DNA from 4 places in the Serratia rubidaea genome. Region 2 is predicted to be linked to each of the others. Evidence: predicted binding sites of a transcription regulator. Region 2 holds the regulator's gene; each other region holds the start of a gene.
The links. The regulator CRP, encoded in region 2, controls carbon source genes, mostly activating them, when cyclic AMP is high. The targets are predictions, from matches to a motif close to ATGTGANNNNNNTCACAT.
Positions count from the first base shown of each region.

Region 1: the regulator CRP is predicted to act here: its motif matches at 4,929-4,946, upstream of I6G83_RS22505 (mannitol dehydrogenase family protein).
Region 3: the regulator CRP is predicted to act here: its motif matches at 4,071-4,088, upstream of deoC (deoxyribose-phosphate aldolase).
Region 4: the regulator CRP is predicted to act here: its motif matches at 4,884-4,901, upstream of I6G83_RS07155 (PTS mannitol transporter subunit IICBA).

Region 1 is NZ_CP065640.1:4,778,076-4,785,979, reverse strand. Features, by position in the region: gene mepS (bifunctional murein DD-endopeptidase/murein LD-carboxypeptidase) at 1-543, opposite strand, end outside; gene I6G83_RS22520 (phosphatase PAP2 family protein) at 955-1,665, opposite strand; gene I6G83_RS22515 (CobW family GTP-binding protein) at 1,714-2,688, opposite strand; gene I6G83_RS22510 (fimbrial protein) at 3,009-3,320, shown strand; gene I6G83_RS22505 (mannitol dehydrogenase family protein) at 3,372-4,844, opposite strand; gene uxuA (mannonate dehydratase) at 5,179-6,372, shown strand; gene yeiP (elongation factor P-like protein YeiP) at 6,512-7,084, opposite strand; gene mtr (tryptophan permease) at 7,215-7,904, opposite strand, start outside.
Region 2 is NZ_CP065640.1:1,145,385-1,153,288, forward strand. Features, by position in the region: gene I6G83_RS05350 (LysE family translocator) at 1-159, opposite strand, end outside; gene I6G83_RS05355 (hydrolase) at 279-1,253, shown strand; gene I6G83_RS05360 (YheU family protein) at 1,255-1,488, shown strand; gene I6G83_RS05365 (phosphoribulokinase) at 1,642-2,511, shown strand; gene I6G83_RS05370 (OsmC family protein) at 2,558-2,965, opposite strand; gene crp (cAMP-activated global transcriptional regulator CRP) at 3,346-3,978, shown strand; gene argD (bifunctional acetylornithine/succinyldiaminopimelate transaminase) at 4,033-5,253, opposite strand; gene I6G83_RS05385 (aminodeoxychorismate synthase component II) at 5,386-5,961, opposite strand; gene I6G83_RS05390 (hypothetical protein) at 5,992-6,855, opposite strand; gene I6G83_RS05395 (helicase HerA-like domain-containing protein) at 6,902-7,904, opposite strand, start outside.
Region 3 is NZ_CP065640.1:2,172,993-2,180,896, forward strand. Features, by position in the region: gene osmY (molecular chaperone OsmY) at 1-77, shown strand, start outside; gene I6G83_RS10065 (DUF1328 domain-containing protein) at 183-344, shown strand; gene I6G83_RS10070 (CsbD family protein) at 402-587, shown strand; gene I6G83_RS10075 (patatin-like phospholipase family protein) at 598-1,698, shown strand; gene I6G83_RS10080 (TatD family hydrolase) at 1,695-2,471, shown strand; gene I6G83_RS10085 (NupC/NupG family nucleoside CNT transporter) at 2,677-3,942, shown strand; gene deoC (deoxyribose-phosphate aldolase) at 4,313-5,092, shown strand; gene deoA (thymidine phosphorylase) at 5,164-6,486, shown strand; gene deoB (phosphopentomutase) at 6,554-7,777, shown strand; gene deoD (purine-nucleoside phosphorylase) at 7,847-7,904, shown strand, end outside.
Region 4 is NZ_CP065640.1:1,537,551-1,545,454, forward strand. Features, by position in the region: gene glyS (glycine--tRNA ligase subunit beta) at 1-285, shown strand, start outside; gene I6G83_RS07140 (DUF3053 domain-containing protein) at 600-1,322, shown strand; partial or broken gene adhE (bifunctional acetaldehyde-CoA/alcohol dehydrogenase) at 1,444-4,047, opposite strand; gene I6G83_RS07150 (hypothetical protein) at 4,330-4,734, opposite strand; gene I6G83_RS07155 (PTS mannitol transporter subunit IICBA) at 5,170-7,086, shown strand; gene I6G83_RS07160 (mannitol-1-phosphate 5-dehydrogenase) at 7,145-7,904, shown strand, end outside.

The sequences.
Region 1 (7,904 bases), 1.4 Mb from region 2:
ATAGCGCTTGTTCCAGTACACATTGGTCAGCTTGGAAATCATCACGCCATTGCTGGTGGACGCATGAACAAACTGATCGTTCCCCAGATAGATGCCGACGTGACGGCCGGTGGAACCGGAGCGGAACAGCACCAGATCGCCCGGGCGCAGTTTGCTGCGCTGCACTTTTTTGCCCATATCTTCCTGCTGATAGGTCGAGCGGGGCAGATCCATACCGAACTGTTCGCGGAAGGTGCGTTGCACAAAGGCGGAACAGTCGATGCCGCGTTTGCTTTCACCGCCCAGACGGTAGCGGACGCCTTTCCAGTCGGCGTACTGGTCCAGAATTTTTGACTTGATGTCAACATTACGCACCATGGCCTCGAATTCATCCTGAGAGGCTTGCAGTAAAAGACCGCCTTTGTCATTAACTGCATGCATCTCAGTTTGTGCGTTGTTCGAATTGGCCGTGTGAGTCGAACTACAGGCGGAAAGCAGGACTGCTGCCGCCATTGCGGGTACCAACCGCAACATGTATCTCAGAAAAGGTTGAGATTTGACCATTGTTCTCGAATTCCCTTGAAGTCCTTAACGACGAATGTCGTCACCTGAAAAATGCCAAACTGAACGAGGCCGGATTGCATCCTGCGTTATCCCCCATCGTCAAACGGCAAAAAAATGTGCTCTAACGCACACTTTTCCCGGTTTTAATAGCGAAAAGAGATAAAACAGGCACAAACGTTAAAGAGATTACCGGAAGATATGGGGGATTGCGAGCCTTTTTCTCTGACTTTTTTATCAGAATTAGCGATGTAACATAATGTAAAACTTCAGATAAAAAAAACGAAACCTGTTCGGACGATCCGGGCGAGCAACGGCGGGGCAAAATTGGGTGGGCGGCGGGAAAAATGAGCGCAGGATTTGGCGGTGGTTTTCCCCCGCCGCGGAGGCGCTGCGGGGGAAGATAACCTCGGTTTATGGCCGGCCCGGGCGGTGTTTACCGGGCAACAGGCGATTTAACCCGTCAATCAGGGCATCGCTGGCCGGGGTCATCAGCCACCAGCTGGCGCCGACCAGCACCACGGACAATGAACCGACCGCGATATCGGTGAACCAGTGGGCGCCGATCATCACCCGCGGCAGTGAAAACACCACGACGATCGCCAGCGCGATAAGAAAGGCGCGGACGTTAAAGTAACGCAGCATAAAGCAGGCGAAAATAATCAGCATCATGCCGTGGTCGCCGGGGAAGCTGTCGCTGGAGGCGTCTTTGGTCGGAATGCCGGTCAGCTCGCTGACGCGGTTGATATTATCAAAGGTCAGCGTCGGGCTGGGGTGTTTCACCGGCAGCAGGTGCCCCAGCTGGTTCAGCACCACCGCGGTCAGCAGCATCACCACGCCGGTCACCAGCAGGCGACGGCGGCCATAGGCATCCTGTTTCAGATAAAAATAGAGGTACAGCAGCCCCATGGCGATCAGCGAAATGGCGTCAAAGGCGCGGTTATTGGTAATCGCCACCAGGTGTAAAAAGGCGGGATCGCTGGCCAGATGCTGATTAAAGAAGAAGAAAATGGCCGAATCCACTTTAAACCACAGCCCGTGGTTGGCGGGTAAATACCAGGACAAGAATAAGGCGATGCCCAGGATATTAAGGAGCAGAATACGGGGAAGATTACGGCGCGTCATGAAATAACCTGTGTCGATAGTCAAAAAACGATGATAACGGTAAAGCCGTCAGCCTAAACGAATCTTAAACAAAGCCGATTGCAACGCATTCCAGTCGGCGTCCGCGCTGTGGATCAATTCAATGCGGCTGTCCAGCGGCGGCGCAGGACGGGTTTCAATACTGAGATCCTGCCCCTGGCGGTTGATCACCAGCGTTCCTTCGGCAATGCGCACCACGCCTTTGGCGCGGTCGACCGGCGCCAGGCGGATCCACTCCATCATGCCGATGGTGTCAAACTCGGTATCGCCGTCAAAAATCCAGCCGCAGGCGGTGTAGCCTTGCCCCTGGTTCAGCGCCCGACGCCAGCGCGAGTTGGACGGCAGGCGCAGTGCGGCCAGCCCCTGGGGCGCGGCGTGCGCATGATGATGCTGTCCGTCGGGCAGTTCCGCGTGGTTGGTGCGCGGCAGGTCGAGCAGCGCGACGTCCATCTGTCCGCGTTCAATCTGGTAGACCGGCCGACCGGCGGCGGCGTTTTCCTGCCAGCTTTGCAGCGCGTCGCGGTCGGCCGCCTGCCAGACGTCGCTTTTGTTCGCCATAATCAGGTCGGCGGCCGCCAGCTGATCGCGGAAGTTTTCATTGTCGCGATAGCGTGCTTCCCGCAGCTGGCGGGCATCCAGCAGGCAGACGGTGGCGCGCAGATCGATCCAACCGCCGTAGGTGTCCTGCGTCAGCAGCGACAGGATCTGCTTCGGATGGCCAAGGCCGGTGGGTTCAATCAGCAGCCGGTCGGGTTTGGCCTGCTGCAGCAGCATATTCAGCCCGACCTGCATCGGCAGCCCGTTGACGCAGCACATGCAGCCGCCGGGGATCTCTTTCAGTACGGCGCCGGAGTCGGCCAGCAACGCGCCATCAATGCCTATTTCACCAAACTCGTTGACCAACACCGCCCAGCGCTCATTTTCCGGCTTGTTCGCCAACAGGTGACGGATGGTGGTGGTTTTGCCGCTGCCGAGGAAGCCGGTGATCAGGTTGGTTTTCGTCATAAATATATTCCTGATGTTAATTTATTTAACAGTTCAATTATTGAGCATTATTGATGGGATTATCACTGACTCTCCCGGACACGTGTGCTGAATCACAAATCTTGCAGATAAAAATGCGCCTTTCTGGTTTCAAAATCCATCTTGCGATACAAGAAATTTCCTAAGGAAAATCACTATGTTCAGTGCGGTCTTTGTTGTTATTAGCTTGTTTTTCTTCTGTTAATTGAGCAAGCACTCAACAAATGTGGCATCTGTTCTTGAGATTACTCCTAGGTATATCCCCTATGTTTAAATTGGCTTAATAAAAATATGAGGTGGCCATGAATACCCATAGGTTTATCACTGTCGTAGGCGCATTGTGTTTATGGATGATGGCCGGCCATGCCGGCGCGCTCGGCGGCACCGTCCGCTTTATTGGCGCAGTGGTGGAGAGCCCTTGCGAGCTGAATATTACGGCAACGACGGCGCAGACGGAATGTTATCGCAATGGGCGTCACTATCAAAGCCAGCAATACACCTTGCCGAACTTCGAGACGACGCGCAAAGAACTGCCGCAGCATTTGGGTACGACGGAGATTCGCTGGGTGGACCAGCAACAGCAACTTGCCATAATGACGATAGATTATCGTTAACCGCCGGCCATACCGGGCGCGGTTGCCCGGCATGGCCGATCGTTCTGCTTATTAGTTACTGACCCACTCCTGCACCGTCTGACGCGCGCCGCGATCGCGCAGCGACAGATAGGCCTGCGTCACCGCCGCGACAAACGCCGGATCCTGCGGCAGCGCCTCGCCAAAAATGGCGTTGATCGCCAGCAGCTGACGCACCCGCTGCTTGTCATCCGGCGTGCTGGCGACCACCTGCTGCAGAGTGCTCAGCATCGGGTCGCGAATATCTATCGGCTGCCCGGCGTCGTCGATGCCGCCGACGTAACGCATCCAGCCCGCGACGCCCAGCGCCAGACCGCTATACTCGCCGCCGTGCGCCAGGTGCCAGCGCACGGAGTCCAGCATGCGCTGCGGCAGCTTTTGCGAGCCGTCCATGGCGATCTGCCAGGTGCGGTGCTGCAGCGCCGGGTTGCTGTAACGCTCGATCAGCTGGTCGGCATAGGCGGCGAGATCGATGCCGCTGACGCTGAGCGTCGGCGCCTGTTCCGCCAGCATCAGCCGGCGGGCGGCCTGACGGTAGTTGACGTCCGTCATGCAGTCGTTGATGTGCTGATAGCCGGCAAGATAGCCGAGGTAGGCCAGAAATGAGTGGCTGCCGTTCAGCATGCGCAGCTTCATCTGTTCGAACGGCAGTACGTCGTCCACCAGCTGTGCGCCGGCGATCTCCCACGCGGGTCGACCGGCAACGAAGTTGTCTTCCACCACCCACTGAATAAACGGCTCGCAGGCGATGGCGCACTCGTCCTCGACGCCGCCCAGCGCCGCGGCGATTTCATCCAGCGTTTCCGGTGTGGCCGCCGGCACGATGCGGTCGACCATGGTGCTGGGAAAGGTGACCTGCGCTGCGATCCAGGCGGCCAGATCGGCGTCGCGCGCCTGCGCCAGATCGATCACCGCATGGCGCACCACGCGGCCGTTTTCCGGAATATTATCGCAGGACAATACGGTAAACGGCGGCAGCCCGCGCTGGCGACGCAGGCGCAGGGCTTCCACCAGCAGGCCGGGCACGCTGCTCGGCTGGTCGGGGTTGGCCAGATCGGCGCGGATGGCCTGATGCTGCAGGTCCAGGCGTCCGCTGCCGGGTTCAATACAGTAGCCTTTTTCGGTAATGGTCATGGAGACGATCGCCACCTGCGGTTCGGCCAGCTTTTCCAGCACCGCCTCTACGCCTTCCAGTTTGCGGTGGACGCTGTCATGCACCGCGCCAATAACGATCGCCTGATTACCGGCGGCGCCTTTTTCCAACACCGTATAGAGGTGGTCCTGCCGGCGCAGCGTTGCAAACAGCTTGTCGCCGCTGAACTGGCTGATTTCACACAGCCCCCAGTCGCCGCCCTGACGGTTAAGCACCCGGTCGGTCAGTAATGCCTGATGGGCGCGGTGAAACGCGCCGAAGCCGATATGGACGATGCGGCTGCGCAGGGCGCTGCGGTCGTAGCTCGGCTGTTGGACATCGGCGGGAAGCGGCTGGTTGGCGATCGTGTTCATGCAAAGCTCCGTAGCAAAGTAAATGGCTGGCCGGCGGCGGAAAAGCTATCAGACCAGTTGGCCGTGCGTTATCGGTAAGGCCGCGTGCGGACGGCATCGCATTCAGAGTGCCATAGCCGCCGCGGCGACGTTAGTCATTACGCCGCTGTCATGGCAAATAAAGCGCGAAGCGTGAGATGGATCAATCAAACGAAGTTTGCATTTTGACAGCCGGCGGCGAAAGAGTAAGTTAAAGATGAATGACATCTATCGCAAGTTGGTATAACAACATTCTCTGAAATATGCGATCTGCCTCACCACAGGCGATCGGCAGGCGCAATAATAAGGATACGGTATGGAACAGACGTGGCGTTGGTACGGGCCGAATGACCCGGTTTCTCTGGATGATGTGCGTCAGGCGGGCGCCAGCGGCGTGGTGACGGCGCTGCATCATATCGCCAACGGCGAGGTGTGGCCGGTTGACGAGATCAAGGCGCGCCAGGCGCTGCTGGCGGAGAAGGGGCTGGTCTGGTCGGTGGTGGAAAGTATCCCGGTGCATGAGGATATTAAAACCCAGCGCGGTGACGCCGCGCGCTACATCGCCAACTACCAGCAGTCGCTGCGTAATCTGGCGGCCTGCGGCATTGATACCGTGTGCTACAACTTTATGCCGATCCTCGACTGGACGCGCACCGATCTGGCGTATCAGCTGCCGGACGGATCCAAAGCGCTGCGTTTTGATCAGATCGCCTTCGCCGCCTTCGATCTGCATATTCTGCAGCGCGCCGGTGCGGAGCAGGATTACAGCGCCGATGAACAGGCGCAGGCGCAGGCGTATTTCGCCGCGATGAGCGAGGCGGAGATCGCCAAACTGACCGGCAATATTATCGCCGGTTTGCCGGGGGCGGAGGAGGGCTACACCCTTGAGCAGTTCCGCGCGCGTCTGGCGGAGTATGAGGGGATTGATAAAGCGCAGCTGCGGCAGAATATGGCTATCTTTCTGCGGGCGATCGTGCCGGTGGCGGAAGAGGCGGGGATCCGCCTGGCGGTGCATCCGGACGATCCGCCGCGGCCGATCCTCGGCCTGCCGCGCATCGTTTCCACCATCGAGGATATGCAGTGGCTGAAGGAATGCGTCGACAGCATTTATAACGGTTTTACCATGTGCACCGGCTCCTACGGCGTGCGCGCCGATAACGATCTGGTCAAGATGATCGAAACCTTCGGTGATCGCATTCACTTCACCCACCTGCGCGCCACTTGCCGCGAAGAGAACCCGAAAACCTTCCATGAGGGAGCGCACCTGCAGGGCGATGTCGATATGGTGGCGGTGATTGAGGCGATTCTGAACGAAGAGCAGCGGCGACTGCGCGCCGGCGACCGCCGGCCGATCCCGATGCGTCCGGATCACGGTCATCAGATGCTGGATGATTTACGCAAGAAAACCAACCCCGGCTATTCGGCGATCGGTCGTCTGAAAGGGCTGGCGGAGATCCGCGGCGTGGAGCTGGCGCTTAAACGGCGTTTCTTCCCGGAACTTTTGCCGTAAAAGCGCGGGGGGGAAACCTAAAGGATTTCAAGTCGCAGCAAGGCGGCAAGTCCGCGAATCCCCGGGAGCTTACATCAGTAAGTGACCGGGGTGAACGGACGTAGCCAACGACGCTGCGGCTTGAAAGACGCAGGGTTTTTTAGTCGGCGCGGCTCATGTAGCGACGCTCGGCAATATGAATTCTGATCTTGTCGCCGTTGCTCAGATACTCCGGCACGTGGATCACCAGGCCGGTGGCCATGGTCGCCGGTTTGTTGCGCGCGCTGGCCGATGCGCCCTTGATGCCCGGTGCGGTTTCGACGATTTCCATATCCACGGTCTGCGGCAGCTCCAGCGCCAGCACCTGGCCGTCCAGCGTCAGTACCTGCATGCCCGGCAGGCCCTCTTCCGGAATAAACAGCAGTTCGTCTTCGATCTGCTCTTTTTTGAAGATATACGGCGTGTAATCTTCCTCATCCATAAACACGTACTCTTCACCGTCGATATAGGAGAAGGTCACCTTGCGGCGCGACAGCGAGATGGTGTCGAGGATGTCGTCGCCCTTAAAGCGCTCTTCCACCTTCAGCCCGGTGCGCACGTCGGAGAAGCGCATTTTGTACAGCGTGCTGGCGCCGCGGGCGCTCGGGCTCTGCACGTCGATATCTTTCACCAGCAGCAGTTTGCCGTTGTGGCTGATCGCCATGCCGCGTTTAATTTCGTTAGCTCTTGCCATAAAAATAAACCTGTTTACGAGGAGTCTTGGGAGGTGGCGACACGTTACTCGCGCCGCGGCGTTCAGGCAAGTAGCGCGCGTGAAAATAAACGCGGATCAAGCGGGACGGCGCGCCGTCCCGCAGGCGGGATTATTTAAATACCGGCAGCATGCCCAGCAGCGCCAGACAGTGCGCGACGGCGTTAATCAGGCCGAACAGGATGATAAAGGCAATCATGCCGCGGCCGCCGGGGGCGCGATAGTCGGACTGCGGGAAACGGCGGCGGCTGGCGCGCGCCATCAGCGCCGGCACGATCACCGCCCACACCGTCGCCGCCAGGCCGGCAAAGCCGATGGCGTACAGGAAGCCGTTCGGGAACAGCAGGGCGGCCAGCGTTGGCGGCGCGAAGGTCACCAGCGCGCTTTTGGCGCGCCCGCAGCCGTCGTCGCTGAACTTGAAAAAGTCGGCGATATAGTCAAACAGGCCAAGCGATACGCCAAGGAACGAGCTGGCCAGCGCCATATAGGAGAACGCGTTCAGCAGCTGGCTGACGGTCTGGCTGCTGCTGTTGCCCATCTGTTTCAGCAGGCTGCCGATATTGCCGCCTTCGGCGATCACCTGTTTAAAGGCCTCGCGCGCGATATTGCCCTGAATGACATACTGCCACAGGATATAAATCGCCAGCGCCAGCAGCGTGCCGTACACCAGGCTGCGCACCACCGCGCCGCTGTCTTTATGGTAATACTTCACCAGTCCCGGCACGTTGCCATGATAGCCGAACGACGCCAGCAGATAGGGCAGCGCGGCCAGCGCATACGGCAGATAGCTGGCGTCGCTGTT
Region 2 (7,904 bases):
AATGCTCTGCATGCCGAGCATAATGCCCATCATCAGCCACAGCGAACGCATAAAGCCAAAATTGGCGCCGGAGGTGGTGAGCAGCATGTTGTTCGGGCCAGGGGTAATCGCGGCCACCCACAGGAAGCCCAGCAGCGAAAGAAACAAACTTAATTCCATGAAACGGGCGCTCCTCACCCATGCGCGATTTTTGCAGTATGATGGTTAACAGATGACATTGAAGCTAACAGTGCGCTATTGATCACACAATAGTCGCCAACAAGATTTTTATTCACCTTATGCATGAAACCTTTCGTCCCCTGAGCGGGGCCAGCAACCCGCATCTGCAAACCCTATTGCCGCGGCTGGTGCGCCGCCGCGTGCTGCTGCAACCGCACTGGCAGCGGCTGGAGCTGCCCGACGGTGATTTCGTCGATCTGGCCTGGAGCGAGGACCCCGCAAACGCGGGTGATAAGCCCCGGGTGGTGCTGTTCCACGGCCTGGAAGGCAGCTTCTACAGCCCCTATGCCCACGGCCTGCTGCACGCCTGGCGTGAAAAAGGCTGGCTGGGCGTGGTGATGCACTTTCGCGGCTGCAGCGGCGTGCCCAACCGCAAGCAGCGCATTTATCATTCCGGCGAAACGGAAGACGCCCGCTTTTTCCTGCGCTGGCTGCGGGATACCCATGGCGCCGCTCCCACCGCCGCGGTCGGCATTTCGCTCGGCGGCAATATGCTGGCCTGCTATCTGGCGCAGCAGCACCAGGCAAGCCTGCTGGACGCCGCAGTGGTGGTCAGCGCGCCGCTGATGCTGGAGCCGTGCTCCCTGCGGATGGAGCAGGGCTTCTCCCGCGTCTATCAGCATTACCTGCTCGGCCAGCTCAAGCAGAACGCCACCCGCAAGCTGCTGCGCGACCCGGCGTCGCTGCCGCTGCGGCTGCCGCAGCTCAAAGGACTGCGCCGGATGCGCGACTTTGACGACGCCATTACCGCGCGCATTCACGGCTTCCGCGACGCCACCGACTACTACCGGCGCTGCAGCGCGCTGCCGTTGCTGCCGGAGATCCAAACGCCGCTGCTGATCATCCACGCCAAAGACGATCCTTTTATGACCGACGCGGTGATCCCCGATCTGAGCGCGCTGCCGCCCAATATCGAATATCAGCTGACCGAGCGCGGCGGCCACGTCGGCTTTGTCGGCGGCACGCTGCACAAACCGCAAATGTGGCTGGAACAGCGCATTCCCGCCTGGCTTACCCCTTATCTGGATAAATAACGTGATTATTCCCTGGAAAGAACTGGACAGCAGTACGCTGAATAACCTGATTGAAGCCTTCGTGCTGCGTGAAGGCACCGACTACGGCGAGCATGAACGCTCGCTGGAGCAGAAAGTGGCCGACGTGCGCCGCCAGCTGCAGAGCGGCGAGGTGGTGCTGGTTTGGTCGGAGCTGCATGAAACCGTCAATATCATGCCCCGCGGACAGCTGCGCGCCGGCCGGCAGGAGAGTTAATCGCGCCGGCGCCCTATGACTGACGGCAAAAATCAGGTAACAATGGACATCTTGCAAACCAACTCGCGCAGCTTGCCGCTGGCAAAAATGTATCAACCACACTAAAAATTATTCTCTGATACGCGCGCTTTATTACTACGGAGTAACCCAAGTATGTCCGCCAAACATCCCGTAATCGCGGTGACCGGCTCCAGCGGCGCCGGCACCACCACCACCAGCGTGGCGTTCCGCAAAATATTCCAGCAGCTGGATATCCGCGCCGCGCAGTTGGAAGGCGACAGCTTCCATCGCTATACCCGGCCGGAAATGGACGCCGCGATCCGTAAAGCGCGCGACCTCGGCCGCCATATCAGCTACTTCGGCCCGGAGGCCAACGACTTCGGCCTGCTGGAGCAGAGCTTTATCGAATACGGCAAAAGCGGCAGCGGCCGCTCGCGCAAATACCTGCATACCTATGACGAAGCGGTGCCCTACAACCAGGTGCCCGGCACCTTCACGCCGTGGGAGCCGTTGCCATCGCCGACCGACGTGCTGTTCTATGAAGGCCTGCACGGCGGCGTAGTGACCGACCAGCACGACGTGGCGCGCCATGTCGATCTGCTGGTCGGGGTGGTGCCCATCGTTAACCTGGAGTGGATCCAAAAGCTGATCCGCGATACCGGCGAACGCGGCCATTCGCGCGAAGCGGTCATGGATTCGGTGGTGCGCTCGATGGAAGACTACATCAACTACATCACGCCGCAGTTTTCCCGCACCCATATCAACTTCCAGCGGGTGCCGACGGTCGACACCTCCAACCCGTTCGCCGCCAAAGCCATCCCTTCGCTGGATGAAAGCTTTGTGGTGATTCACTTCCGCGGGTTGGATCAGATCGACTTCCCCTATCTGCTGGCGATGCTGCAGGGGTCATTTATCTCGCATATCAATACGCTGGTGGTGCCGGGCGGCAAAATGGGGCTGGCGATGGAGCTGATTATGGCGCCGCTGGTGCAGCGCCTGCTGGAAGGGAAAAAGATCGAATAGCGGCGCGCGCCTTACGGGCTTCGCACCCGGCGCACGCCGGGTGAAGTTATTCCACGGCGCGGATTTCAAAACTGTGGGTCACCGTTGCCGCCTGGCTCAGCATCAGCGATACCGAGCAGTACTTTTCGGCGGACAGATTGACCGCCCGCTCCACCACCTTGTCGCTCAGCCCTTTACCGCTGACGATAAAATGCAGATTGATCGCGGTAAAGGTGCGCGGCGCCTCTTCCCGGCGCTGTGAGCTGAGTTTTACCTCACAGTCGCGCACGTCGTTGCGGCCTTTTTGCAGAATCGACACCACGTCGATCGCGCTGCAGCCGCCCACCGACATCAGCACCATCTCCATCGGGCTCGGCGCTTTTTCCCCGGCATTCCCGTCCATTATCACCTGATGGCCCGACGCGGACTCACCGAGGAAGGTCAATCCTTCCACCCATTTCACTCTTGCCTGCATACTGCTCACTCCGGTTAATTTCTTAAAATCAGACTACGCTTTCGCACTAAAACTGGCAACGGAACCTGATGCTGGTCATGCTGAAGCGAGACAACAGAAGACACTCGCCTCACTCTATGCTACAAACAAACCGCAATAACTCTTTTTTGGACACCGATTTTTCAGGGATCTGCCCAAGGAAACGCATCTTCAGCGAGATGTTAACAGAATGTAGCTTGCAGCACCGTCAGCAAGTTAATATGCTAAGGGCAATAGCGTATTTTACGGCACGCCTCAAAACCTGTTTATAGCCCGCATGCATTACCGGTTATCAACGCGTTTAACAGGGATCTTTGATCCCTGTGTTACAAGGCAGCGATTACAACAGAGGATAATAGCGAATGGTTCTCGGCAAACCGCAAACAGACCCGACTCTCGAATGGTTCCTGTCTCATTGCCATATCCACAAATATCCATCCAAAAGTACGCTGATTCACCAAGGTGAAAAGGCCGAAACGCTCTACTACATCGTGAAAGGCTCCGTTGCGGTGCTGATTAAAGATGAAGAAGGTAAAGAGATGATCCTGTCCTACCTCAACCAGGGGGATTTCATCGGCGAGCTTGGATTATTTGAAGAAGGCCAGGAGCGCAGCGCCTGGGTGAGAGCAAAAACCGCCTGTGAAGTAGCTGAAATTTCCTATAAGAAATTCCGCCAGCTGATCCAGGTCAACCCGGATATTCTGATGCGCCTTTCCGCGCAAATGGCCAGCCGCCTGCAGGTCACCTCGGAGAAAGTGGGTAACCTCGCCTTCCTTGACGTTACCGGCCGCATTGCGCAGACCCTGCTGAACCTGGCGAAACAGCCGGACGCCATGACCCACCCTGACGGTATGCAAATTAAAATCACACGTCAGGAAATTGGTCAGATCGTCGGCTGCTCACGCGAAACGGTCGGCCGCATCCTGAAAATGCTGGAAGATCAAAACCTGATCTCCGCACACGGCAAAACCATCGTCGTTTATGGCACGCGTTAATTAATAAGAAAACGGCGCATACGCGCCGTTTTTTATGCTGACGGCAAGGGTAGCTTATGCCGCATTCACCACATCCTGCACCGCACGCTCAAAACGCGCCATCCCTTCTTCAATATCCTGCGGTTCAATCACCAATGACGGCGCAAAACGGATAACGTTAGGTCCGGCGTTCAGGATCATCACGCCATGCGCGGCCGCAGCCGCCAGGAAATCCCGCGCCTTATTCTGATAGGCCGCGCTAAGTTCAGCGCCGATCAGCAGCCCCATGCCGCGAATATCGCTGAACACGCCGTATTTCTCGGCCAACTGCTGCAGTTTGGCCACGTACAGCGCATGGCGCTGCGTAATGCCGTCCAGCACCTGCGGCGTATTGATCACCTCCAGCGCCGCCTCGGCCACCGCGCAGGCCAGCGGGTTGCCGCCGTAGGTGCTGCCGTGCGTGCCGACCTGCATGGCGGAGGCAATCTCCTCGGTGGTCAGCATCGCGCTGATCGGGAAGCCGCCGCCCAGCGCTTTGGCGGTGGTGAGAATATCCGGCGTCACGCCGTAGTGCATATAGGCAAACAGTTTGCCGGTACGTCCCATACCACTCTGCACCTCATCAAACACCAGCAGCGCCTGATGCTGGTCACACAGCGCGCGCACGCCCTGTAGGAACTCGGCGTCCACCGGCGTAATGCCGCCTTCGCCCTGAATCGGCTCCATCACCACCGCGCAGGTGCTGTCGTCCATCACCGCCTTGACCGCCGCCAGATCGTTGTACGGCACGTGCACGATATCGGCCGGCTTTGGCCCGAAGCCGTCGGAATATTTCGCCTGCCCGCCCACCGAGACGGTAAACAGCGTCCGGCCGTGGAAGGCGTTATAGAAGGCGATAATTTTGGTTTTATACGGACTGTGGCGGGTAATGGCATAGTGGCGCGCCAGTTTAAAGGCCGCCTCATTGGCTTCCGAGCCGGAGTTGACGAAAAAGACCCGGTCGGCAAAGGTGGCGTCAATCAGTTTGCTGGCCAGCCGCAGCGCCGGTTCATTGGTGAACACATTGCTGGTATGCCACAGGGTTTCGCTTTGCTGCTGCAGCGCCGCCACCAGCGCCGGGTGGCAGTGGCCCAATGCGGTAACGGCGATGCCGCCGGAGAAATCGATATACTCTTTCCCCTCGCTGTCCCACACGCGGCTGCCTTGGCCCTTTACCGGCACAAACTGCGCCGGTGCATAAACCGGCAAAATCACCTGATCGAACGTGCTGCGATTGACCGCATGTTTTTCCGTCATTATTGGGTTCCACCTCAAGAGATTGGTTTTTTAACGCCGCCACCAAAGTGACAATATAGTCATAAAATATGCATAAAAAACCAATCAAGGGCAAACCAAAATCATCGATAATGGCGAAAAACTTATAACCGATTAACTTTTAAGGAAATTACTCAGCAGCGCGTGCCCCTGCTCGCTGAGGATGCTCTCCGGATGGAACTGCACCCCTTCCAGCGCCAGCGTGCGATGGCGAATGCCCATGATCTCATCGCGCATGCCGTCGCGCTCGCTCCAGGCGGTCACCTCAAAACAGTCCGGCAACGTTTTGGCGTCCAACACCAGCGAATGATAGCGCGTTACCGTCAGCGGATTATTCAGCCCGCGAAAAACGCCGCTGTCCGTATGGCGAATCGCCGACGTTTTGCCGTGCATCACCTCACGCGCGCGCACCACATCGGCGCCAAATGCCTGCCCCAGCGCCTGATGCCCCAGGCAGACGCCCAGAATCGGCAGCCGGCCGGCAAAGTGCGCAATCGCCGCCAGCGAAATGCCGGCCTCGTTCGGTGTGCAGGGGCCAGGGGAGATCACCAGATGCTGCGGCGCCAGCCGGTCAATATCGGCCAGCTGCAGTTCATCATTGCGCTTTACCACCACCTCGGCGCCAAGCTCGCAGAAGTATTGATAAAGGTTGTAGGTAAAGGAGTCGTAATTATCGATCAGCAGCAGCATGGTAAACGTCAACAGTGAAACAGGACCTGATTATACCGCGTCGCGGCACAACTGCCTTTTTCCTTTTTTAATCTTCTCTAACGGCTGCCCGCCCTGCAGCGGAAACAAAAACGTATCATCCTGTTTGAAGCGAATAAACTGCTTCCCGTCCTGAGCGCTATCCCACACCAGAGTGATATCGTCGCTGACGTAACGATCCTCACCCACCCGGCAGGTTTTTACCGGGACGCCGACCAGAGCGGCATAGCCTTGAATGCGCTTCTGGTGCTCAGCATCCATCAAGATGGCGTCGCTCGGCCAAGAACGGTAACCCAACATCATCATGGGGTAATTTGACAACGCCTTGGGAATCGGTGCGATAAGCATCAAACCGCAGGAGACAAAAAACATCGCGCCAATGCGCTGATAGAGCGGGTGCTCGCCCTCCCTGTTATGGAATAAGAACAGCATGTTAAAGATTAAGCCAATACAGAGAAAATAGACGACGGGCCATGACCGCTGACTGTCCCCGGGCAAACACAGTATCGCCACAAAAAACAACAATAAGATCAATGATAAAAACAGCGTAATTTTACCCTGAACAAGTTTGTGGCGAACCAACTCCCTCCCCCAAAATTTCGTCACCAAATAAGCGAGAAAAGTCATTGGCGCAACCGTCGCATAAGCGCCATAGACCAGCCCGACTACCATGATGAAAGAAAACAGGACGGCGACGATGATAAACGTCATGCTCTCTTTCAGGCTCAGGCTGCTGATACCGATACCTTCCACGCATAAATACAGCAGCATCACTCCAATGCCGATAATGCTAACCAACAGCGTTGATGCCGCCAGCAATGACGTAAATAGTTTCAAATGCGATACGACTTTGCTCAACGGCACGGAAATATCCATAACAGAGAAAACAAGACCGGCCCCGAATGAGGCCGGTTTATGGCCGTTACTTTTTACGGCCGCCCATGATCGAACCCAGCACGCCGCGCAGAATTTGCTTGCTCAGATCGCGCGCCATGCTTTTGGCAGCGGTCTGTACAATGCCGTCGCGTTTGCCGCCGCGCGGGCCAGTGGAGCCGAACAGCAGCTCATTCAGACTGCCCATCAGGCCGCCGCCGCTTTGCTGGCCGGCCTGCGGCGCCGCTTTATCCACCGCCTCCGCATCCTGGCCGACGGTGGCAAAGCCCTCGGACGACAGCTTCTCATAGGCCGACTCACGGTCCACCATCTCTTCATAACGGCCGTACAGCGGCGATTTATTGATGGCGCTGTTCAGCCCTTCCGCCCCCAGCATGCCCATTTTTGACTCCGGCGCGATCACCATCGCGCGCTCCACCACATGGGGACGCCCCTTCTCATCGAGGAACGACACCAGCGCCTCCCCGACGCCCAACTCGCCAATCACCGTTTCCGCATCAAAGTCCGGGTTGGCGCGCATGGTCTGCGCCGCCGCCTTCACCGCCTTCTGGTCGCGCGGCGTAAAGGCGCGCAGCGCGTGCTGCACGCGGTTGCCCAGCTGGCCGAGCACGCTGTCCGGAATATCCAGCGGGTTTTGCGTCACAAAGTAAACGCCGACGCCTTTGGAGCGGATCAGGCGCACCACCTGCTCAATCTTGGTCAGCAGCGCCGCCGGCGCGTCTTTGAACAACAGGTGCGCCTCATCAAAGAAGAACACCAGCTTCGGCTGCTCCGGATCGCCCACTTCCGGCAGATGTTCAAACAGCTCCGCCAGCAGCCACAGCAGAAATACCGAATAGAGCTTCGGCTGGTTAATCAGCTTGTCGGCCGCCAGCAGATTGATCACGCCATGGCCGTTGGCGTCGGTTTTCATCAGATCGTTGATGTCGAGCATCGGCTCGCCGAAGAACAGGTTGGCGCCCTGCTCCTCCAGCGTCAGCAGGCCGCGCTGGATCGCGCCGACCGAGGCGGTGGAAATATTGCCGTACTGG
Region 3 (7,904 bases), 1.0 Mb from region 2:
CTGAGCGTGCGGAAAGCATCGCCAAGGCGATTGACGGCGTGAAAAGCGTGAAGAACGACCTGACCGTCAAACCATAATCCGCCCTTCGCGGCGAACTCTGTCAGCAGGGGGCCGGTATCCGGCCCCCTTGATGCGTTTCATCACGGGCGCGCAGGCTGCGCCTCTACGGTAAGGAGAGGCTTATGTTTCGTTGGGGCATTATCTTTTTGGTGGTTGCGCTGATTGCTGCGGCGCTGGGCTTTGGCAGTCTGGCGGGCACCGCCGCCTGGGCGGCGAAAGTGGTCTTTGTGGTTGGGATCATTCTGTTCCTGATCAGCCTGTTTACCGGCCGCCGGCGTCCTTAGCCGACGGGCAAAGTGTAACAAATCTTGAGTCCTTTTCCGGCAGTAGGAGGGCAGATCGTGAACAGTGATATTATTCTCGGACGTTGGAAACAGCTCAGAGGCCAGCTGTGGCAGGCCTGGGCCGAACTTTCCGGCAGCGACTGTGCATGGCTGACCGGCAGTAACGACTGTCTCTCCGGCATACTGCAAGAAGATTACGGAAGAGAGCAAGAAGAGGTATCCTCAGAAAAAACGTCTTACTGAGGAACCCGGGTTGGGCTACAGAATACCCATTACGCTCGGCAATATTGAGCCGCTGGCGTATAAACCATACCGGCCGGGCAAACTGGCGCTGGTATGCGAAGGGGGCGGGCAGCGCGGCATTTTCACCGCCGGCGTGCTGGATGAGTTCCAGCGTGCCCGCTTCAACCCTTTTGAACTGATGATCGGCACCTCCGCCGGTGCGCAGAACCTTTCCGCCTTTATCTGCGGACAGCTGGGCTACGCACGTCGGGTGATCACCCGCTATACCACCACCGCCGATTTCTTTAATCCCCTGCGCTTTGTGCGCGGCGGCCATCTGATTGACCTCGACTGGCTGGTGAATATCACCTCGCAGCAGCTGCCGCTGGCGATGGACGCGGCGGAAAAACAGTTCCACGACGGGCGCGAGTTCCTGATGTGCGCCTGCCGCAGCGACGACTTCGAACCAACCTATTTCCCCGCCCGGCGCGCCAGCTGGCTGCCGACGATTAAAGCCTCCAGCGCCATTCCGGGCTTTTACCGCATGGGCGTTGAGCTGGACGGCGTCAGCTATCAGGACGGCGGCATCAGCGATGCGATTCCGGTGGAGGAGGCCTACCGCCGCGGCGCGGACACCATCGTGGTGATTCGCACCGTGCCGTCGCAGATGTACTATACGCCGCAGTGGATGAAGCGGATGGAGCAGTGGCTGAGCGAAAGCAGCCTGCAGCAGATGGTGCGCATCATGCGGCAGCATGAGCAGAGCTATCACCGCATCCAGCAGTTTATTGAGAAACCGCCGGGCGACCTGCGTATTTTCGAAATCTTCCCGCCGAAGCCGCTGGCGAGCAATGCGCTTGGCAGCCGCCTGTCGTCGCTTAACCGCGACTATCATCTCGGCCGACGCTGCGGCCGCTATTTTCTGGCCACCGTCGGCCACTGGCTGCAGACGCCGGAAAGCGGCGACGGCGTGGCGGTGAAGCGGCCGCTGTCGCGGCGCCTGCTGCAGCCGGAAAGCCTGAGCATGCCGTCGCCGATCGTCAGCGAGATCACGCAGCCGGCGGCGCTGGCGCCTGCGGAGATGCATTTGCCGCCGGACGCGCTGCCGGACGGTAAGGGAGAGACGCTGTGAGCCTGCGGTTTACCGACACCCATTGCCATTTTGATTTCCCGCCCTTCAGCGGCCACGAGGCGGACAGCCTGCGGCGCGCGGCGGCGGCCGGCGTAGAGCGCATTATCGTGCCCTCGGTCACCGCCGACCGTTTTACGCGCGTGATGCAGCTGGCGGAGAGCTATCCGCCGCTGTACGCCGCGCTAGGGCTGCACCCGCTCTATATCGCGCAGCACCATGACGAACAGCTGGCGCAGCTGGAAGGCTGGCTGACGGCGCGGCCGCCCAAGCTGGCGGCGGTCGGGGAGATCGGCCTGGATCTGTACATGGCCGAGCCGCAGTTCGAGCGTCAGCAGACGCTGCTGCGCGCCCAGCTGCAGCTGGCGAAGCGCCATGATTTGCCGGTGATTCTGCATTCACGCCGCAGCCACGACCCGCTGGCCGCCATGCTGCGCCGCGCCGACCTGCCGCGCCGCGGCGTGGTGCACGGCTTTGCCGGCAGTCTGTCGCAGGCGCAGGCGTTTGTGCGGCTGGGCTATTTTATCGGCGTCGGCGGCACCATCAGCTATCAGCGGGCGCAGAAAACCCGCGCGGTGATGGCGCAGCTGCCGCTCAGCGCGTTGCTGCTGGAGACCGACGCGCCGGATATGCCGCTGGCCGGCCACCAGGGCGAGCCTAACCGCCCGGAACGCGCCGCCGAGGTGTTTCAGGCGCTGTGTCAGCTGCGTTCGGAACCGCCCGAGCAGATTGCCGATCGGCTTTGGCAAAATACCCAATCCCTGTTTGCCCTGTAACCGCCGTTACAGCGGTAAAAGTGTGATGCTCATCACGTTATAAGATTTTCGTTTGCGCCTGTTTGTATACATTTGTGATGTAAGACGAGTCTGGCGCAATATTGCTCAGTATAATCCCGCTCCGTTACCAATAGTTAGCCCACAATGATGCCGGGCAGAATCTGTTTTATTTTTCACCACAGGGATACTTTGCATGCAACTCATCATGAGCCTGATTGGGATGGCGGTGTTAATTGCGATCGCGGTGCTGCTTTCCAGCAACCGGCGGGCGATTAACCTGCGCACCGTGCTCGGCGCCTTTATTATTCAAATCGCGATCGGCGCGCTGGTGCTGTACGTACCGCTGGGCCGGCGCATTCTGGGCGGAATGTCGGAAGGGGTGGCCAATGTGATTGCCTACGGCAACCAGGGCATTTCGTTTATTTTCGGCGGGCTGGTGTCCGACAAGATGTTTGAACTGTTCGGCGGCGGCGGCTTTATTTTTGCGCTGCGCGTGCTGCCGGTGATCGTGTTCTTCTCGTCGCTGATCGCCGTGCTGTATTACCTCGGCATTATGCAGCTGGTGATCCGCGTGCTGGGCGGCGGCCTGCAGAAAGTGCTGGGCACCTCGCGCACCGAGTCGCTGTCGGCCACCGCCAATATTTTTGTCGGCCAGACCGAGGCGCCGCTGGTGGTGCGGCCGTATATCGCCACCATGACGCAGTCCGAGCTGTTTGCCGTGATGTGCGGCGGCCTGGCGTCGGTGGCCGGTTCGGTGCTGGCCGGCTACGCGCAGATGGGCGTGCCGCTGGAATACCTGATCGCCGCCTCGTTTATGGCCGCGCCGGGCGGTCTGCTGTTCGCCAAGCTGATGGTGCCGGAAACGGAAAAAACCCATGATACGGACGATGCGACCAAGCTGATTGCCGAAGAGGAGCGCCCGGCCAACGTGATTGACGCGGCGGCCTCCGGCGCGGCGTCCGGCATGCAGCTGGCGCTGAACGTCGGCGCGATGCTGCTGGCGTTTATCGCCCTGATCGCGCTGCTGAACGGCATGCTGGGCGGCATCGGCGGCTGGTTCAACTATCCGCAGCTGTCGCTGGAGCTGCTGCTGGGCTGGATCTTCTCGCCAATCGCCTTCCTGATCGGCGTGCCGTGGAGCGAGGCGATGACCGCCGGCTCCTTTATCGGTCAGAAGATTATCGTCAATGAGTTTGTCGCCTTTATGAACTTCGGCGCCTATCTGCGTCCGGATGAGGCGGTGACCGCCGACGGGCTGCAGGTGCTGTCCGCCCACACCAAGGCGATAATTTCGTTCGCGCTGTGTGGTTTCGCTAACCTGTCTTCGGTGGCGATTCTGTTGGGCGGGTTAGGCAGCATGGCGCCGAACCGTCGTCATGATATTGCGCGTCTGGGTCTGAAGGCGGTGGTGGCCGGCACCCTGTCCAACCTGATGAGCGCGACCATCGCCGGGTTCTTCCTGGCGCTGTAAACTATACTTGCAGAGCGTTTTTCTTTGCCGCCGCCGCAGCCCGGCGGCGGTGAAGAAAGCCCGTCCGGCGCGGCCTGACGGGGTGCGCGGTGAAGCTTTTGTTATTCTGTGAACAATATCGCGTTATTTTGTGATTATTTTCACATATAATCTCTAACTGTTAGAGCGTTACCCCTATTGGATTTTTACACCTGGACGCGGCCCGGCCTATGACCGGCGTGTTCTAATCGTTACTACAGGCTGTTTGCACGTCTAGCCTAATGTGCGGTGAGAAGGACCTCAGTTGCCCTCGGGGAAGTGATTACCCCGCGCTATCTTCACGGAACCAAGTCCGCTCGCCAACAGCAAGCAGCTCAAGTTGGAGAGTTTTATGACCGAATTAACCGCCGCAGCGCAGCGCGCGCTGAGCCTGATGGATTTAACCACCCTGAACGACGACGACACCGACGAGAAGGTGATCGCGCTGTGCCGTCAGGCGAACAGCCCGGCGGGCCACACCGCTGCCATCTGCATTTACCCGCGCTTCATCCCGATCGCCCGTAAAACGCTGCGCGAGCAGGGCACGCCGGATATCCGCATCGCCACCGTCACCAACTTCCCGCACGGTAACGATGATATTGCTATCGCGCTGGCGGAAACCCGTGCGGCCATCGCCTACGGCGCCGATGAAGTGGACGTGGTGTTCCCTTACCGCGCGCTGATGGCCGGCAATGAGCAGGTCGGCTTCGATCTGGTGAAACAGTGCAAGCAGGCCTGCGCCGAAGCGAATGTGCTGCTGAAAGTGATTATCGAAACCGGCGAGCTGAAGGACGCGGCGCTGATCCGCAAGGCGTCTGAAATCTCCATCAACGCCGGGGCGGACTTTATTAAAACCTCAACCGGCAAAGTACCGGTGAACGCCACGCTGGAAAGCGCTGAGCTGATGATGTCGGTGATCCGCGATATGGGCGTCGGCGCGCAGGTGGGCTTCAAGCCAGCCGGCGGCGTACGCACTGCGGAAGAGGCGCAGCATTATCTGCAACTTGCCGCGCGTATCATGGGCGCAGACTGGGCTGATGCACGGCACTTCCGTTTCGGCGCCTCCAGCCTGTTGGCCAGCCTGCTGACCACGCTGGGCTACAGCGCGCAGACGTCCGGCAGCGGCTACTGATTCTCGCTTTCGCCCCGGCGCGTCCGGGGCGTCTTTGACAACACTGCACACGCATATTGCAGGAGGAAATTTTGTTCCTGGCACAAGAAATAATTCGTAAGAAACGTGACGGTCAGCCGCTGAGCGAAGAGGAAATCCGCTTCTTTATTAACGGTATCCGCGATAACGTCGTCTCCGAAGGGCAGATCGCCGCGCTGGCGATGACCATCTATTTTCATGATATGACCATGCCGGAGCGCGTGGCGCTGACCATGGCGATGCGCGACTCCGGCACGGTGCTGGACTGGAAGAGCCTGGATCTCAACGGCCCGGTGGTGGACAAGCACTCCACCGGCGGCGTGGGCGACGTAACCTCGCTGATGCTCGGCCCGATGGTGGCGGCCTGCGGCGGCTACGTGCCGATGATCTCCGGCCGCGGTCTGGGCCACACCGGCGGCACCCTGGATAAACTGGAAGCCATTCCCGGCTTTAATATCTTCCCGGATGACGCCGCTTTCCGTAAAATCATCAAAGAGGTCGGCGTTGCGATTATCGGCCAGACCAGTTCGCTGGCCCCGGCGGACAAACGCTTCTATGCCACGCGCGATATTACCGCCACCGTGGACTCTATTCCGCTGATCACCGGTTCGATCCTGGCCAAGAAACTGGCGGAGGGGTTGGATGCATTGGTGATGGACGTGAAAGTAGGCTCCGGCGCCTTTATGCCGACCTATGCGCTGTCGGAAGATTTGGCGCAGGCCATCGTCGGCGTCGCCAACGGCGCCGGCTGCAAAACCACGGCGCTGCTGACCGATATGAACCAGGTGCTGGCCTCCAGCGCCGGCAACGCGGTGGAAGTGCGCGAAGCGGTGCGCTTCCTGACCGGCGAATACCGTAACCCGCGCCTGCTGGAAGTCACCATGGCGCTGTGCGTGGAAATGCTGCTCTCCGGCGGCCTGGCGCAGGATGACGCCGATGCGCGCGCCAAACTGCAGGCGGTGCTGGATAACGGCAAGGCGGCGGAAATCTTCGGCCGCATGGTGGCGGTGCAGCAGGGTCCGAGCGACTTTGTTGAACGTTACGACAGCTACCTGCCGACGGCGACGCTGAGCAAGCCGGTGTACGCCGAGCGTGAAGGCATCGTCAGCGCCATGGATACCCGTGAACTGGGCATGGCGGTGGTGACCCTTGGCGGCGGCCGTCGTCGCGCCACCGACAGCATCGACTACAGCGTCGGACTGACCGATATGGCGCGCCTGGGCGATCGCATTGATGCCAAACAGCCGTTGGCGGTGATCCACGCCAACGACGAAGAGAGCTGGCAGCAGGCGGCCGACGCGGTGCGCGGCGCGATGACGCTGAGCGACCAGGCGCCGGAAGCGACGCCGGTGGTGTATAAACGCATCACCCAGTAAGGCCATTTATTTAATCGAGGCGGCGCGTATTGCGCCGTCAGAGCGTGGAATCACGCGGGAGAAAACAATGAAACGTACATTTATTATGGTTCTGGACTCATTTGGCATCGGCGCCAGCGCCGACGCTGAACGTTTTGGCGACAAAGGCTCGGATACCCTGGGCCACATTGCCGAAATGTGCGCGCGCGGCGAAGCAGACAACGGCCGCAGCGGCCCGTTGACCCTGCCGAACCTCAGCCGTCTCGGCCTGGGCAAGGCGGCGCAGGAGTCCACCGGCAGCTTCCCGCCGGGACTGGACGAAAATGCCGACATCATTGGCGCTTACGGCTATGCCAGCGAGCTTTCTTCCGGTAAGGACACGCCGTCGGGCCACTGGGAAATCGCCGGGGTGCCGGTACTGTTCGACTGGGGCTACTTTAAAGACGAACACAACAGCTTCCCGCAGGAACTGCTGGATAAGCTGGTGGAGCGCGCCAAGCTGCCGGGCTACCTCGGCAACTGCCACTCCTCCGGTACGGTGATCCTCGATCAGCTCGGCGAAGAACACATGAAGAGCGGCAAGCCGATTTTCTACACCTCGGCGGACTCGGTCTTCCAGATTGCCTGTCATGAAGAAACCTTCGGTCTGGATCGCCTGTATGAACTGTGCGAAATCGCCCGTGAGGAACTGACCGAAGGCGGCTACAACATCGGCCGCGTGATCGCCCGTCCGTTCGTCGGCGACAAGCCGGGCAACTTCCAGCGCACCGGCAACCGTCACGATCTGGCGGTGGAGCCGCCGGCGCCGACCGTGCTGAAAAAGCTGGTGGATGAGAAGGGCGGCGAAGTGGTGTCCATCGGCAAGATTGCCGATATCTACGCCAACGTCGGCATCACCAAAAAGGTTAAGGCGACCGGGATTGACGCGCTGTTTGACGCCACCGTCAAAGAGATGGAGCAGGCCGGCGACAACACCATCGTGTTCACCAACTTTGTTGATTTTGACTCCTCTTACGGCCACCGCCGCGACGTGGCGGGCTATGCCGCCGCGCTGGAACTGTTCGACCGCCGCCTGCCGGAGCTGCTGAAGCTGGTGAAAGACGACGATATGATCATCTTCACCGCCGACCACGGCTGCGACCCGACCTGGGGCGGCACCGACCATACGCGTGAGCACATTCCGGTGCTGGTCTACGGCCCGAACGTGAAACCGGGTTCGCTGGGCCACCGTGAAACCTTTGCCGATATTGGCCAGACCGTCGCGAATTATTTTGGGCTGTCGCCAATGGAATATGGCAAGACTATGTTCTAATACGCAGTTGGCGCCGGGGGAATACCCCGGCGCATTTTTATTCATGACGATAGTAGAAGGAAAATAATTATGGCAACTCCGCACATTAACGCCGAAATGGGTGATTTCGCAGACGTCGTTCTGATGC
Region 4 (7,904 bases), 390 kb from region 2:
ACCCTGTTCGATCAGGTGCGCGCGTCGGTGCTGAAAGAGCCGGCGGAGCTGAAGCTGGCGACTCACCTGGTGGTGCTGCGCGACAAGCTGCAGCCGTACTTCGCCGAAGGCCGCTACCAGGAAGCGCTGGTGGAGCTGGCGGCGCTGCGTGAAACCGTCGACGAGTTCTTCGAAAGCGTGATGGTGATGGCGGAAGATGAAGAGGTGCGCGTTAACCGTCTGACGCTGCTGAGCAAACTGCGTGAGCTGTTCCTGCAGGTGGCGGATATTTCCGTCCTGCAATAAGCCCGTGCGGTGAGAAATTAAGGCGCCTGCGGGCGTCTGCAGACTGCTGACCAAGCCGGTTATTAGGGAGAGCGTGGCGATGGGGTCGTAGCGGCGTAAGCCGCCGAAGCGCCCCTCGTTACGCTAGGCCCGGGTATCTCGATCTATCAGGCGGTTTTGCCATTAACCTTAAAGGCGCCTGCGGGCGCCTTTTTTACGCCGCTTGCCGCGGGAATCGGCAAAGCGCGGGCAGTTGATCTATTCTTAAAGTCGCAGGGAGCGGCAACAGGCAGGAAGCTGATGAAAAGACACGTTTATCACGGGAGTTATTTCACATGGCGGTAGGGACTCAGAGCAAGGGCGTGATGCGCTGGTTGGCGCCGATCGTAGCGTTGTTGGTGGTGATGCAGCTGGCTGGCTGCGGCGATAAAGAGCCGGAGCAGCGCAAGGCATTTATCGACTATCTGCAAAACACCGTAATGCGCAGCGGCGCGAAAATACCGACGCTGAGCGAAGACCAGAAGCAGAAGTTCGGCAACTATGCCGGCGATTACGCGATTTTAGTCGCATTTTCACAGCAATTAAATAAATCCGTCGACGCCAGCCTGACGCCGGCTATCGATCAGGTGAGCCAGATCCGCACCGCGCAGGACTATATCGGCAAGCGCGACGGGCTGCAGCAGTCGATTGGCGCGCTCAACCTGCTGGGGCAGCAGATACAGACCGCCAAGTCGCAGGCGGACAGCGCCAGGGCGGCGCTGAAGCAGCCGGACGATCTGAAGGCGGTGTATAACCAGGCCTACGACAAAATCGTTACCGCGCCGGCCAATGCGCTGATGCCGACCATCCCGGCCGCCGCCGGCTTTATCCAGGAGCTGGTGCAGGTGGGCGACTTCCTGCAGGCGCAGGGGAATCAGGTCAGCTTTAACAACGGCGGCGTGCAGTTCCGCAATCAGCAGCAGGTCGCGCAGTACAACGCCATGATGACCAATCTGGCGGCCAAGCAGCAGGACCTGCAAAACGCGCAGAAGACCCTCAATGAGGTGGTGATGCGCTAAACCTGCCGGACGTGCGCCCTGACGTAAGCAGGGCGCATTCCGGTTACTCCGTGGCCCTGGCGGCCTCGGTCTCCTCCTTTTCTTCCGCCGCGCGCTGGCGTCCGACGTTTGGCGTATCGCGATAGTAGCGGCCGTAAAAACAGTCCAGCAGCAGCTGCCGCAGATCCTTAATCAGCGGATAGCGCGGATTGGTGCCGGTGCACTGGTCGTCGAAGGCGTCAACCGCCAACTGATCCAGCACCGACAGAAAATGCGCCTCATCGACGCCGGCCTCCTGCAGCGACGCCGGGATCGCCAGCTCCGCCTTTAACCCCTCCAGCCACGTCAGCAGGTTCTCGACTTTCTGTTCCGCACTGTCGCCGGCGGCGTTCAGCCCCAGGTGATCGGCGACTTCGCCATAGCGGCAACGGGCCTGCGGGCGATCGTACTGGCTGAAGGCCGTCTGCTTGGCGGCGTCGTCATTGGCGTTGTAACGGATGACGTTGGTCAGCAGCATGGCGTTGGCCAGCCCGTGGGCGATGGGAAACTCCGCCCCCAGCTTGTGCGCCATGGAGTGACAGATGCCGAGAAAGGCGTTGGAGAAGGCGATGCCGGCGATGGTGGCGGCGTTGTGCACCCGTTCCCGCGCACGCGGGTTTTGCGCGCCGGCCTGATAGCTGAGCAGCAGGTTCTCCTTCAGCAGCTTCAACGCCTGCAGCGCCTGGCCGTCGGCATATTCGTTGGCCTGTACCGAGACATAGGCTTCCAGCGCGTGGGTGATGGCGTCCATGCCGCCGTAGGCGCACAGCGTTTTGGGCATCGTCATCACCAGGTCGGCATCGACGATCGCCATATCGGGCGTAAGCGCATAGTCGGCCAACGGGTATTTTTGGCCGCTGGCTTCATCGGTGACGACGGCGAACGGCGACACTTCCGAACCGGTGCCCGAGGTGGTGGGAATGGCGATCAGCCGGGCTTTAACCCGCGTGCTGGGGTAGGTATAAATGCGTTTGCGGATATCGTGAAAACGCAGGGCGAGATCGCTGAATTTAACCTCGGGATGTTCGTACATCATCCACATCACCTTGGCGGCATCCATCGGTGAACCGCCGCCGAGCGCGATAATCACGTCCGGTTTAAACTGCAGCATGCGCCGGGCGCCGGCGTTGACCATCGTCAGGGTCGGCTCCGCGCCCACCTCGGCGAACACCTCGGTTTCCACCCCTTGCGCATGCAGGATCGCCAGCACCGGTTTGACGAACCCCTGGCTGAACAGATACGGCCCGGTGACGATAAACGCGCGTCTGGCTTTGCCCTGCGCTGCTACCTCTTTCAGCGCGCCGGACAAGGCGCCGCGGCGGAAGTAGATGGCCTGCGGCAGCTTGTGCCACAGCATGTTTTCCGCGCGTTTGGCCACGGTTTTACGGTTAAGCAGATGTTTGGGGCCGATATTTTCCGAGACGGAATTGCCGCCCCAGGAGCCGCAGCCCAGCGTCATGGAGGGAGGCAGCTTAAAGTTATACAGATCGCCGATGCCGCCCTGCGAGGCCGGCGTATTGATCAGAATGCGCGAGGTTTTCAGCCGGGCGCCGAAGCGGGCGATGCGCGCCTGCTGATTATCCTGATCGGTATACAGGCAGGAGGTGTGGCCGGCGCCGCCAAACGCGGCCAGGGCGACGGCTTTATTGATGGCATCATCGAAGTGCTGTGCGCGATACATGCCCAGCAGCGGCGACAGCTTCTCGCCGGAGAACGGTTCATCGTCGCCGATCCCGCTCACCTCGCTGATCAGCACTTTGGTGTCGGCAGGCACCTCAATGCCCGCCATTTCCGCGATTTTCAGCGCGGATTGCCCGACGATATCGGCATTGATCCGCCCCTGTTTCATAATGATATTGCGCACCGCCTGCCGCTGCGGCTCCGGCAGCAGATAGCCGCCGGCGGCGGCAAAGCGTGCGCGCACCTCGTCATACACCGCGTCGACGACGATTACCGACTGTTCAGAGGCGCAGATCATGCCGTTATCGAAGGTTTTGGACATCAGCACCGAGGCGACCATGCGGTTGATATCCGCCGTTTCATCGACCACGACCGGCGTATTGCCGGCGCCTACGCCGATGGCGGGCTTGCCGGAGCTGTACGACGCCTTGACGCGGCCAGGGCCGCCGGTGGCCAGAATCAGATCCACCTGCGGGTGGTGAATCAGCTGGTCCGCCATCTCGACGGTCGGGCTGTCCAGCCAGCCGATAATATCGGCCGGCGCGCCGGCCTCCACCGCGGCGCGCAGGATCACTTCCGCCGCTTTATTGGCGGCGTTGCTGCCTCTGGGGTGGGGAGAGAAGATAATGGCGTTGCGGGTTTTCAGGCTGATCAGCGCCTTGAAAATAACCGTCGAGGTGGGGTTGGTAGCGGGGACGATACCGCAGATGACCCCGATCGGTTCGGCGATGGTCAGAGTGCCGAACGCCTCGTCTTCCGCCAGAATGCCGCAGGTCACCTCGTCCTTGTAGGCATGATAGACATGCTCGGAGGCAAACTGATTCTTCATCACCTTGTCTTCAACGATGCCCATGCCAGACTCGTCAACCGCCAGCTGCGCCAGCGGGATGCGGGCGTCGGCTGCCGCCAGCGCCGCAGCATGAAAAATTCTGTCAACCTGCGCCTGAGAATAGTCGGCGTATGCCTCCTGAGCTTTTCTGACGCGCGCAACTAACTTGTTTAATTTCGAAGTCGTGATGTGTGACATATTTTTCTCCCGCCGAAAATGCAATAAATAAATTATTAATCGCCAAGACAGAGAGAAAGTATAGGTAGCCGTTATCAGCTTGCGAGTGAATTTATAAAAAAAAATCCTAAGCGGATAATTAAAATGGAAAAATATCTCACACACATATATATCAGCAGGTTATGACGTAATTTTAAATTATTATAGGATGTGGTTTGAATTATTTTTGATGATAATAATTTATGCCTTTATTTATTTGCATGCTATTTTTATGTTTTTATTAAGGTGCTGTTATTGCATGAGTTAGTTGGGGTTCACTCTGGGTGGTGTATGGATATATTTCTTTTTGTGATTTTGTTTTTTATTTGTTGAGTAATTGATTGGATATAAGTCGATGTGTGTTTTGTTGTTTGGCCTTACACGATTATCACCGCTATCTAAGGCGCTAATAATGCTGCGAAAAGCCATGCCGGATATTGATGGCATTATTTTTATTGCCGGGATGAGAGAATACATGCTTTTAATTAACGCCCAGAATAATAGCGCCTTTTCGCGTTCTGTTTCCCTGCGTGAAGCCTGATGGTGATATCCCATGACACCCAAACGGCGCGGATGCGGCGGGCAGGGAATACCCCCACCGATGGCGGCAAAGCCCCGGGGAACCCCGCAGGATGCGCCGCAGCGCCGGTTTTCTGTACTACACTTCACGATAATCCCGCGTTGTAACTTTATTACGGCTAAACGGCCCGTTTTCTCGCGCTGGCGCCTGCCGACGCGGGGACGTTGCTCAGGCCGCGTCGCGCCGAAAATAAAATGTGATAAACATCACAATACAAAAACAAAAATGCAAAATTAAAATGTGATTTTAATCACAAAAAATAGCGTTTTTGGCTCATTATGGCGGCAGTGTTGCTTTTTTACACGCTCTAATTGTGATCGCGATCACCATGAAGGGTGGTGTTTATAGCCTCTTTGAGTGACTTGTGTCACAAAATTTTCACCAAGTACGCGTTGTCAATCGAGCGTGCTAGAGTCCGCCTCACAGACAGCACCAAGCGGCTGGAACGTAACAACAATAATGCGCGCTCTTATTCATTCGCCGGCGCGTAATGCTATTACCGCTTCACAATAGGGGTGTGTTTTATGCTTTCACCAGACATTAAGGTCAAAGTGCAGAACTTTGGCCGTTTCCTCAGCAATATGGTGATGCCAAACATCGGCGCGTTTATCGCCTGGGGCATCATCACCGCACTGTTTATTCCTACCGGCTGGCTGCCGAACGAAACGCTGGGCAAGCTGGTCGGCCCGATGATCACCTACCTGCTGCCGCTGCTGATCGGTTACACCGGCGGTAAACTGGTGGGCGGCGAGCGCGGCGGCGTGGTCGGCGCGATCACCACCATGGGGGTGATTGTCGGCGCCGATATGCCGATGTTCCTCGGCGCCATGATCGCCGGCCCGCTGGGCGGCTGGGCCATCAAGCATTTTGACCGCTGGGTGGACGGCAAGATCAAGAGCGGCTTCGAGATGTTGGTGAACAACTTCTCCGCCGGCATTATCGGCATGCTGCTGGCGATCCTGGCCTTCCTCGGCATCGGGCCGCTGGTGGAAACGCTGTCCAAACTGCTGGCGGCGGGCGTACACGTCATGGTGGTGCACAACCTGCTGCCATTGACCTCGATCTTCGTCGAACCGGCGAAAATCCTGTTCCTGAACAACGCCATCAACCACGGCATCTTCTCGCCGCTGGGCATTCAGCAGGCGACCGAGGCCGGCAAATCCGTCTTCTTCCTGATTGAAGCCAACCCCGGCCCGGGGCTGGGCGTGCTGATGGCCTATATGTTCTTCGGCCGCGGCAATGCCAAACAGTCCGCCGGCGGCGCGGCGATCATCCACTTCTTCGGCGGCATTCACGAAATCTATTTCCCGTATGTGCTGATGAACCCGCGCCTGATTCTGGCGGTGATCCTCGGCGGCATGACCGGCGTATTCACGCTGACGATGCTGAACGGCGGCCTGGTGTCGCCGGCCTCACCCGGCTCGATTCTGGCGGTGCTGGCGATGACGCCGAAGGGCGCCTATTTCGCTAACCTGGCGGCAATCCTGGCGGCCTTCGTGGTCTCCTTTGTGGTCGCCGGCTTCCTGCTGAAAACCTCGAAAGTGAAAGAAGAGGACGATCTGGAAGAAGCGACCCGCCGGATGCGCGATATGAAATCACAGGCGAAAGGCAGCCAGGCGGCCGGCGCCGCGCTGGACGGCGACCTGAGCACGGTACGCAAAATCATCGTGGCCTGCGACGCGGGCATGGGCTCCAGCGCCATGGGCGCCGGGGTGCTGCGTAAGAAAGTGGCCGATGCCGGGCTGACCCGCATTTCGGTCACCAACAGCGCCATCAACAACCTGCCGGACGACGTGGATCTGGTGATTACCCACCGCGACCTGACGGAGCGCGCGATGCGTCATGCGCCGCAGGCGCAGCATATCTCGCTGACCAATTTCCTCGACAGCAACCTGTACAGCGACCTGACCGCGCGCCTGCTGGCCGCCAACGGCGGCGCGTCCCAGCCGCAGCCGGCGACGGCCGCGCCTGACGAGAGCGCCGCCGACGACGAACCGGCGCTGTTCAAACTGGGGGAGGACAACGTGTTCCTCGGCCTGGAAGCCAGCGATAAAGAGCAGGCGATCCGCTTTGCCGGCGAGCAGCTGGTGAAAGGCGGCTACGTCGAGGCGGAATACGTGCCGGCGATGCTGGAGCGTGAAAAACTCACCTCCACCTATCTGGGCGAATCCATCGCCGTGCCGCACGGCACCATTGAGGCCAAAGACCGCGTGCTGCGCACCGGGGTGGTGTTCTGCCAGTACCCGCAGGGCGTGCGCTTCGGCGACGAAGAGGACGAGGTGGCGCGCCTGGTGATCGGCATTGCCGCGCGCAATAACGAGCACATCCAGGTGATTACCAGCCTGACCAATGCGCTGGACGACGACACGGTGATTGAGCGGCTGGCGAATACCACAAGCCGGCAGGAAGTGCTGGAGCTGCTCGGCGGCAAGAAAGACTAAATCCCATAGGGGCGCAGCGTCAGGCTGCGCCCTTGTCATATTTAAGAAGGTTATCATTATGAAAGCATTACATTTTGGCGCCGGTAATATCGGCCGCGGCTTTATCGGCAAACTGCTGGCCGATGCGCATGCCGAACTGACTTTCGCCGACGTTAACCAGACGGTGCTGGACGCGCTCAATCAACGCAATAGCTACCCGGTGCGCATCGTCGGCGAGCAGGAGCGCACGGAAACGGTGAGCAACGTCAGCGCCGTCAACAGCGGCAGCGATGACGCGGTGGCGCTGATCGCCGACGCCGATATCGTCACCACCGCCGTCGGCCCGCAGATCCTGGCCAAAATCGCCGGCACGATCGCCAAAGGGCTGAGCGAACGCCGCCGGCAGGGCAATGCGCGGCCGCTGAATATTATCGCCTGCGAAAACATGGTGCGCGGCACCAGCCAGCTGAAACAGCAGGTCTTTGCCGCGCTGTCGGCGGACGACCAGGCGTGGGCGGAGCAGCATGTCGGCTTCGTCGATTCCGCAGTGGACCGCATCGTGCCGCCGGCGGAAGCGGGCAGCGACGATCCGCTGGCGGTGACGGTGGAAACCTTCAGCGAGTGGATCGTCGACCAGACCCAGTTCAAGGGCGCGCCGCCGGCGATTGCCGGCATGGAGCTGACCGATAACCTGATGGCGTTTGTCGAACGTAAACTGTTTACGCTCAATACCGGCCATGCGATTACCGCCTATCTGGGCCAGCAGGCCGGGCTGCAGACCATCCGCGACGCGATTCTCGACCCGGCGGTGCGCCAGGTGGTGAAGGGCGCGATGGTGG